2 regions of the Paenibacillus sp. EB106-04-04-XG159 genome follow, and region 1 is predicted to be linked to the other one. Evidence: riboswitches for the same ligand, from Rfam matches in the RefSeq annotation. Region 1 holds a riboswitch; the other holds the start of a gene.
What was found. Region 1 has a riboswitch for cyclic di-AMP ahead of AC3WTP_RS06095 (CAP domain-containing protein). Riboswitches for the same ligand answer to the same signal wherever they lie in the genome.
Positions count from the first base shown of each region.

Region 2: linked by a shared signal. The riboswitch ahead of AC3WTP_RS05830 (KamA family radical SAM protein) and the one ahead of AC3WTP_RS06095 (CAP domain-containing protein) in region 1 are both predicted to bind cyclic di-AMP.

Region 1 is NZ_JBYTDY010000004.1:29,816-33,997, reverse strand. It holds gene ylbJ (sporulation integral membrane protein YlbJ) at 1-126, shown strand, start outside; gene AC3WTP_RS06100 (NAD kinase) at 203-1,024, shown strand; gene AC3WTP_RS06095 (CAP domain-containing protein) at 1,155-1,853, opposite strand; cyclic di-AMP (ydaO/yuaA leader) riboswitch at 1,856-1,983, opposite strand; gene AC3WTP_RS06090 (YutD family protein) at 2,138-2,926, opposite strand; gene lipA (lipoyl synthase) at 3,027-3,911, opposite strand.
Region 2 is NZ_JBYTDY010000003.1:348,184-352,365, forward strand. It holds gene AC3WTP_RS05820 (ABC transporter permease) at 1-93, opposite strand, end outside; gene AC3WTP_RS05825 (betaine/proline/choline family ABC transporter ATP-binding protein) at 93-1,268, opposite strand; gene AC3WTP_RS05830 (KamA family radical SAM protein) at 1,378-2,469, opposite strand; cyclic di-AMP (ydaO/yuaA leader) riboswitch at 2,756-2,886, opposite strand; gene AC3WTP_RS05835 (DUF2179 domain-containing protein) at 3,020-3,535, opposite strand; gene AC3WTP_RS05840 (cobyric acid synthase) at 3,633-4,182, opposite strand, start outside.

The sequences.
Region 1 (4,182 bases):
CAAGAATGGAAGGGTTGGCCTGACACGATTCCTTTTATTTCATGGGGAATGGCGGTATTCATTGGCATAACGTCGATAATGGCGGTATTAGGGGTGCTCCTTCGCCTTTTGCGCTCAAATCGATAGGAGATAATGATTGTTTTCCAGTAGCGGAACGATTAATATGAATATGTCATGACTTGCCAATAAAGGAGCCGCTATCTTGAAATACGCCATATTGTCGCGCGGCGATGAACTATCGAATCGGTTAGCCGATCGATTTCAACAGCTTGCATCCGACCATCAACTAACGCATGATTCCATATACCCTGAGATTGTCATTTCCATCGGTGGCGATGGAACGATGCTGCAGGCCTTTCATCGTTATATCAACCAACTGGATTCTCTTGCCTTTGTGGGTATACATACAGGACATTTAGGTTTTTATGCCGATTGGCAAGCTGATGAGATCCAGACACTCGTCGAGCTTATGTCCGACCACGCTTCACTGGAAGATATCGCACCTCGCAAGGTTAAGTACCCGTTGATCGAGCTGACGATCAAGCGCGATGACGGTGGAGTGCAGCAATATATTGCACTTAATGAATTCACGCTCAAAGGTGTCGACGGCACCGTAGTCGCTCAGATTGACATTAATAAACAGCGGTTTGAGATGTTTAGAGGAGATGGCATCTGCATCTCCACACCGTCCGGCAGCACAGCATATAACAAGAGCTTAGGCGGAGCCATGGTGCATCCTTCTATTGAATCTATACAGATGGCAGAGATCGCATCAATCAACAATCGAGTATTCCGTACACTTGGAGCTTCCATTGTCCTGCCGAAGCATCACCATATCGATATTTATTCCCGCAAGCATCAGCGCCTATTATTAACGATCGATCATGTGAACGTACCGCTGGACAACCTAAGCTCAGTAAGCTGTCGAGTGGCAGATCAGAAGGTTACTTTTGTCCGTTATCGCCCATATCCATTTTGGAATCGTGTCCGAGAAGCCTTTATCGGTCAAGACGACTCTCGTTAAATACTTGCTGCAGGCTATCCCTTTATTGATTAATCAACATAGGGATAGCCTGTTGTCGTTTCAACGAGCAATTAAAAAAGGTTGTCTCAACCTTCCCTAATAGGAATGTTGAGACAACCCGATAATTGCTTTAGCCGATGAATTCTTGAACCCATTCGCCGTTGTAATAAGCTACGCCAATCTTCGTGTAGCTGCTATTCAAAATATTTTGACGGTGACCTGTGCTATTCATCCATGCGTCCATTACTTCCTGCGGTGAACGCTGACCCTTAGCAATGTTCTCGCCTGCTGTTCTGTACGTAATTCCATTTGCTTGCATCATATCAAATGGAGAACCATACGTAGGCGATTGATGATCAAAGTAGTTATTGTCATACATGTCCTTGGCTTTAAGCATCGCTACATCAGACAGCTTGCTATCGACTGTCAAAGGAGACAAGCCTGCTGCTGCACGCTCTTGGTTAACAAGCTCTACCACTTGTGCTGCATACTCTGATAGATTGGCTTGACCCTGATCTTCGTTAGCTTGTGAGTTATCGTTTTGACCTTGGTTCTGATCCTGGTTCTGACCTTGGTCCTGACCTTGGTTCTGACCTTGTCCATTATTCGGGTTATGACCTTGGCCTGGTGTTTGATAGATTGGTTTCCAATTTGCCAACCAATTTTGCAATGCCGCATTCCAATTAGACGAGTTAAAGCTATATTGAACGTTAACTGCATCACAGTTCGGCGCTTGTGCTGGCGCTGCTGCAGCGGATCCTGCCGCTAAAAATGGACTGCACGCAAGTACACCTGCTACTGCCAATGTAATCATATGTTTCTTCATCATCAATTCTCTCCCTTTGTAGCCTACGAGGTTAGCTGTCGGGTTCGAGTGAAAGAGTCTCCTCGATCGCATACGCGATTTCACCCCATATGTGGTTCCCCCGCGCTCATGTGAGCTTCAGCTTTGTTTTTGAATTTCTTACAGAATTGTAACATGTATGGCAGCAGCATTCATTTCAAATTTATTGTAATTTAATACATATTATTACACCCGACCCATATCAAAGGAATGCAAAAAAGACCAACCGCATATGTTCACGGTTGGTCACACGATTGGTCTTTCTCTTATTAGGAGTGTACGCCTTCTGGAGCTCGCTGCATCTCATTGTCACGGCCGCTGCCAGCTTGCGGTTTACCGCCTGATTGCTGCCCGCCTTGCTTGCCAGGCTTGAATCGGCTGCGCTGTTGACGGCTCGACTTATTGCGATCTCCACGTTCTGAGCGTTCAGCACGGTCATTACGTTCCGAGCGTTCCGGTCTCTCGCCTCGATCAGCTCGCGGTCCACGATCCTGCTCCCCGCGAGCTTGTCTGTCCTGCCGAGCCGGACGCCCATTACGCTCCTGCTTATCGCTGCGATCTGTGCGGAATTGACGCTCTGCACGTCTATAGCGTTCCGCACGCGAGATTGGTTCGTCTGAGCCCGCTTCTGAAGCATCCTGCTTATCGTCAGTCACTGCATTGCCCGGTGTTAACGATATGCCCTGCTGCATATCTGCGCCGTCTGACATATCCTCAGCTGCAGCTGCACCTTCCATCTCCGCATCAGACTCCCAAGATTCTATCGTTCGTCCGCGTCCGTCCTTAGAAGGCTTTTTCTCCAAGATGAAATATGCACAGCCGAAATTGCAATATTCATTAATATAGTCCATGACCCCGCACATCGTAGTTTCCTTCGTGTTCTTGGGATGATTGTCCTTGAAGAAGCCCTTCAATCGCAATTGATTGTATCCCCAGTCTCCAACAATGTAATCGTACCGATCCAGCACTTCACTATAACGGTCACGAAACATTTCCGGATTCCAGGCGGTCCGATGCTCTTTCACGATCTCATACGTTCTACCACCGATATGAATCACTGTCCTATTCCCTCCTTCCCGTCTCTTCCGCCCCCAACGGACCAACCTACTTCGCCTATCCGCAGCTTTGCGTGTTCACGCCTAACTGATGGCAGTTAATCTAAACTTGAGCAGCCTTGTTCTCATGCGCTGATTTTACTTGTTCATGTGCATGATACGAGCTGCGAACCAACGGACCCGATTCCACATGGCTAAATCCGCGCTTAAGTCCTTCTTCCTTCAGCTTCTCGAATTGTTCCGGGGTATAATATTGCTCCACGTTTAAGTGCTTGGACGTAGGCTGCAGGTACTGTCCGATCGTCAATATATCAACATCAACCGCACGCAAATCGTCCATTGTTCTTAGTATTTCCTCCCATTCCTCGCCAACGCCCAGCATAATGCTTGACTTGGTAGGGATGTTAGGCTTCATAAGCTTAGCTTGACGCAGCAGTTCTAACGTACGCTCATACTTCGCCTTAGCTCGCACTCGGTCTGACAGGCGCTCTACCGTCTCGACATTATGGTTCAAGATGTCTGGTTTAGCGTCCATTACAAGCTTAAGCGCGTCCCAATTGCCCATAAAGTCGGGAATCAGTACTTCTACAGAGCAGAACGGCAATCGACGGCGAATCGCTGCAATCGTTTCAGCAAAGATAGTAGCTCCGCCATCCTTCAAATCATCTCGAGCAACAGAGGTTACGACGCAATGACGCAATCCCATGCGTTCCGCAGCTTCAGCTACACGTTCTGGTTCCTGCAGATCGAGCTCAGTCGGCATTCCAGTGTTAACTGCGCAGAAACGGCACGCCCGTGTACAAATGTCCCCCAAAATCATAAATGTCGCTGTACGATTAGCCCAGCATTCATATATATTCGGACAACGCGCTTCTTCACAGACCGTATGAAGCGTTTTAGAGCGCATCATATCCTTTATCTCGGAGTAATTCTCTCCTGTTGTCAGTTTAATGCGAATCCAGTCGGGTTTTTGCAATTTTGTTTTCATTAGCGGGCAACCTACCTTCTTATATCACTTAACCTCGACCCTTGCTGATATCGTCTTCGTCTCTCGCACAATATTACTTGGATACACAGCAAGAGCTCTTACGAAGTAACTTAAACTATGATTGAGCTTAGCATATTTTAATTATTCAATCAATTTATTGTCCAATTTTTACAGACTATTCAATAGGCATAATACCCTTATATGAAGACAGGCTCTTTGGTGATCAGCGACTATGCGATCTGTGTGCCGACTTTGGATAAGTTCGTTATAT
Region 2 (4,182 bases), on a different contig from region 1:
CAATACGGATATGAACGTGATCGTCAGATGCTCCTGCAACGCAATCAATATGTCTCCGCCGCGCTCTTGGAAGAAAGTAAACAGCTCGTTCATTACTTCGCCTCCTCTTCGAGGCTCTTGCCATATTGATCAATGAGAGCCGGGTACACTTCGTTCAGATGGCTGACGATACTGCCCCGTGTCAACAGTCCTGCCAAGCGTCCTGTTTCATCTACCACAGCCAGGTTCGATAATCGATGATTCGTCATCATCTCTACTGCTTCAGGCAGCGAGGTCCCAGGAGCAACTTGATACCCAATCGGACGCATCACATCCTGAACCGTCTTGTTCTCACTGCCGAATTCACTTAGAACGCGATAAATCGAAACGATCCCAAGCACCTTCCGGTAGCGGTCAACCACGAACAAGGTATCCACTCGGCGCGCCTCCATAATCTTGATCGCTTCTGCCAAGCCGCGATTCGGATAGATCGTCGCGGGCTGCGTGACCATAACATCGTCAACCGCAGTCATCCGCATAGGCTCGCCTTGAACGGTATCTTCAACCTGTTTCTGTCCGATAAAGGTACGAACAAAGTCATTTGCAGGATAACGGAGTATGGTCTCAGGCGATCCAGACTGCACAATCTCCCCATCCTTCATGAGGATGATCGTATCGGCTAACTTAATCGCTTCATTCATATCATGCGTAACAAAGATGATCGTCTTATGCAACTCTTCCTGCAGACGAACCAGCTCATCCTGCAGCTGCTCACGGCTGATCGGATCAAGCGCGCTGAACGGCTCATCCATCAATATAATATCCGGGTCCGCGGCCAAAGCGCGGATAACACCGATCCGCTGCTGCTGCCCTCCGCTTAATTCAGAAGGATAGCGATCACGATAAACTGCCGGATCCAGATTGACCATGTTCAACAATTCATCTACACGCTGATCTATTTTACTTTGATTCCATTTCATCAGATTAGGAACAACGGCGACATTTTTAGCGATTGTCATATGGGGGAATAAGCCAACACTTTGGATGACGTAACCGATTCGGCGTCTAAGCTCAACCGGGTTCTGAGTGGAGATATCTTCACCATTAATCAGGATGGTTCCACTGGAGGGGGTAATCAGGCTGTTGATATGCTTCATCGTCGTTGATTTACCACAGCCGCTCGGTCCAATAAGTACAGTTAACTCCCCTTTATTAATCGTCAGATTAATATCTTTGAGAGACTGAAAGCCATCTTCATAAATCTTATTTACCTGCTTAAATTCAATCATAATCCTCTCACCTCTACTTTTATTGATCACAGTTTACCCAATATTTGCGATTAAACATTCTCCTGCCAAGCTAATCACTACAGGACTCTTTCTAGATGTTCCATCTCGATTATAAGTACCGTTCATGTCCTGGTAGATCATCAAACCATGAAGCACCTTCAGGGCAATCCAGAGTCATAAACTTCCCATAATTTCCGTTCTTCGATTGATGAAACTTCAAATAGGCTTTGCCATCTTCGATCGCCAATATCTCAATCTTGCCGGACGCATGACTCATGGACAATCTAACCCGCTTACCAAGCCCCGAGGTTCGTGCCTTCGCCTGCTCCACAATTTCATATGCACGCTGCAAGGACAAGACAAAGTCAGAATTGCCCGCAACTGGACGATTGATAAAAAAGTAATACGGTGTAACACCAGCCCATGATAATTGGTCAAGTAGTTCACTCAACACCGCTGGATCATCATTAATCCCCTTTAATACAGGCGTCTGATTCACCACGATAACACCAGCGCTATGGAGTGCATCAAAGGCTCGCTTCGCTTCAAGAGTAATCTCTCGCGGATGGTTGATGTGCGCCATCACATAGATCCGCTGATCTACACTCGAATTCTCACGAAACACCTGAAGCAGCTCTTCATCTTCATAGATCCGCATCGGATTAAACACCGGCAGCTTGGAGCCGAATCGCACAATCTTTACATGCTCGATACTGCGAAGACGTTCCAATATCTCACGAATCTTCTTCGTAGAGAGAATAAGGCTATCCCCGCCCGTGAGCAGCACATTGTTGATCTCAGGATGCTGTTCGATGTAAGCTAGGCCCGGCTCTACATTCAATGAAGCCTCATTCACATCATTGCGGAACAAGCGTTTACGGAAGCAATAACGACAGTAAGCGCCGCACACCTCCGATACAATGAGAAGCGCCGTTGTTCCATACTTGTGCTGACATCCAGGTGCTACATAATTGGCATGCTCATCAGATGCATCCCAACGTCCATACTCCAACAGCTCTCCTTCATTCGGAATGACGAGCTTGCGGATAGGATCATGTTCATCGTTCCAGTCGATCAAGCCAAGGTAGTAATCATTCACGCGGAACACGAATTTCTCCGTGATCTGTTTGAGCTTAGCGCGCTCCTCCTCGGGAATAGCAGTAATTCGATCAATCTGCGTAATGTACTTTGGTTGCGGCATTACGATCGCCCCTTTACTCAAGAATTGGCTTACTCAGTCCTTCTCTTTCAAGTGATGTGCGGATCATCATGATGATCGGTGATTGGATTCAGTCTAGATGCGTCTTGACTGAGACGGGGGGGGGGAAATGGTTCTTTCTTGCTTGCAGAAGATAATACTGTTGCGGGTCAACAGAAAAAGACCCCAACACAAACAATGACTCATCGGTCATTGTTGTGAAATAGGGTCAGCAAAATAATAAAACCCGAATAAAGATTCGGGTCATGGTGATATGTTCATAATTGTGATGTGACCCATCTCCTGCAAACGAGGTTAGCTGACGGACTCGGAAAAGATGGTTTCCTACGCATTGCTGCGACTAGCCCCACTGATTGGTTCCCCCGCTTCCCATTGCTGGGAATTAAGCGTACTTCTATGCTATATGAATATTGACATATTGTCAACATGATTACCACTCAATATTTTCCAGCAATGCAAAATACGAGCACCCCAACGAGTGCTCGCCACTTTCTTATCAAGGAAATTTAACTTATGATATTCGCCTCTAAACTTAATCTTTAGTCGCTTTAGTCCAGAAGCCTCCGTGGAATTGAGTAGGTTCAAGTGTAATGACAAACGCCTTCGAATCAATCTCGATAATCGATTGATACAACTTCTTCTGGTTCTTGCGTCTCGCTAACACTTCCAGCACGAGCCTGTCTCCATCGCGACCTTGACCAATCCATGTGGTAACGCCATAACCTAATTTACGCAGATGCTGAGGTACTTCGCTGAACGGATCGTTTACGATAACTCGCATCGTAACATATCCGAGCGCTAGCTTCCCTTCGATCCAAGAACCTGCTAATACACCTAAGCCGTATCCAAGTGCATATACGATCAGGCTGATCGGCTGATCCAAATATTTCAGAACCATATTCAAGCCAAGCACATATATCGTAATTTCTACACAGCTTAGGACAGCAGCATAATACTTTTGGCCTTTCAGTGTCAGAATCATGCGCAAGGTGAAGAACGCGACGTATACGATTTGTATGCAAAAGATCGATAATAGGATAGTAAATATAACCTACATCTCCTTCAAGTTTATACATTTGTTGTATTACATACGTTAACCGTTAGTGCGCTTCTTCAAACCTGGAGTCGTAAGTATGATGTTTCCGTTAGTCATGAGGAGTGATTCCTGCAATGTCGTAGAGAAGCTCCATTCGCAGATGCTCGCGCACTGTATCAGCCAGCCTGTCAAAAGCCTCTTCTTGTCGATTCACAAAGCTAATACAGCTATTGAGCGGCAATAAACCCTTCCCTTCCCTCAGCTGATTAAGCCACGCACGGCGAAAATGATCATTATGAAATATACCGTGCACATACGTTCCCCAAGCTTTCCCATCTATCGAGGCATAGCCATCGCCAAAGGCTTCTCCAGCGCCTTGAAGTATGAACAAAGGACCTGCGGCTTTCTCGCTCATATTTACCGTTGAGCGCCCCATATGAATTTCATAGCCTGTTATCTTCAACCCCACTAAGTGTTCCTTGTCGGTTAGATTTCGACTTACCTCGCCATACACACGCTCAATCTTCTTCTCCGCGTAGAAGCACGTTTCTATCGGCAGATAACTCAAGCCCTTCACGACCGTCCCCGGTTCAGCCTCAGCACCATCTGGAACACTTATTAGATTGCCTAGCATTTGATAGCCACCGCAGATTCCAACC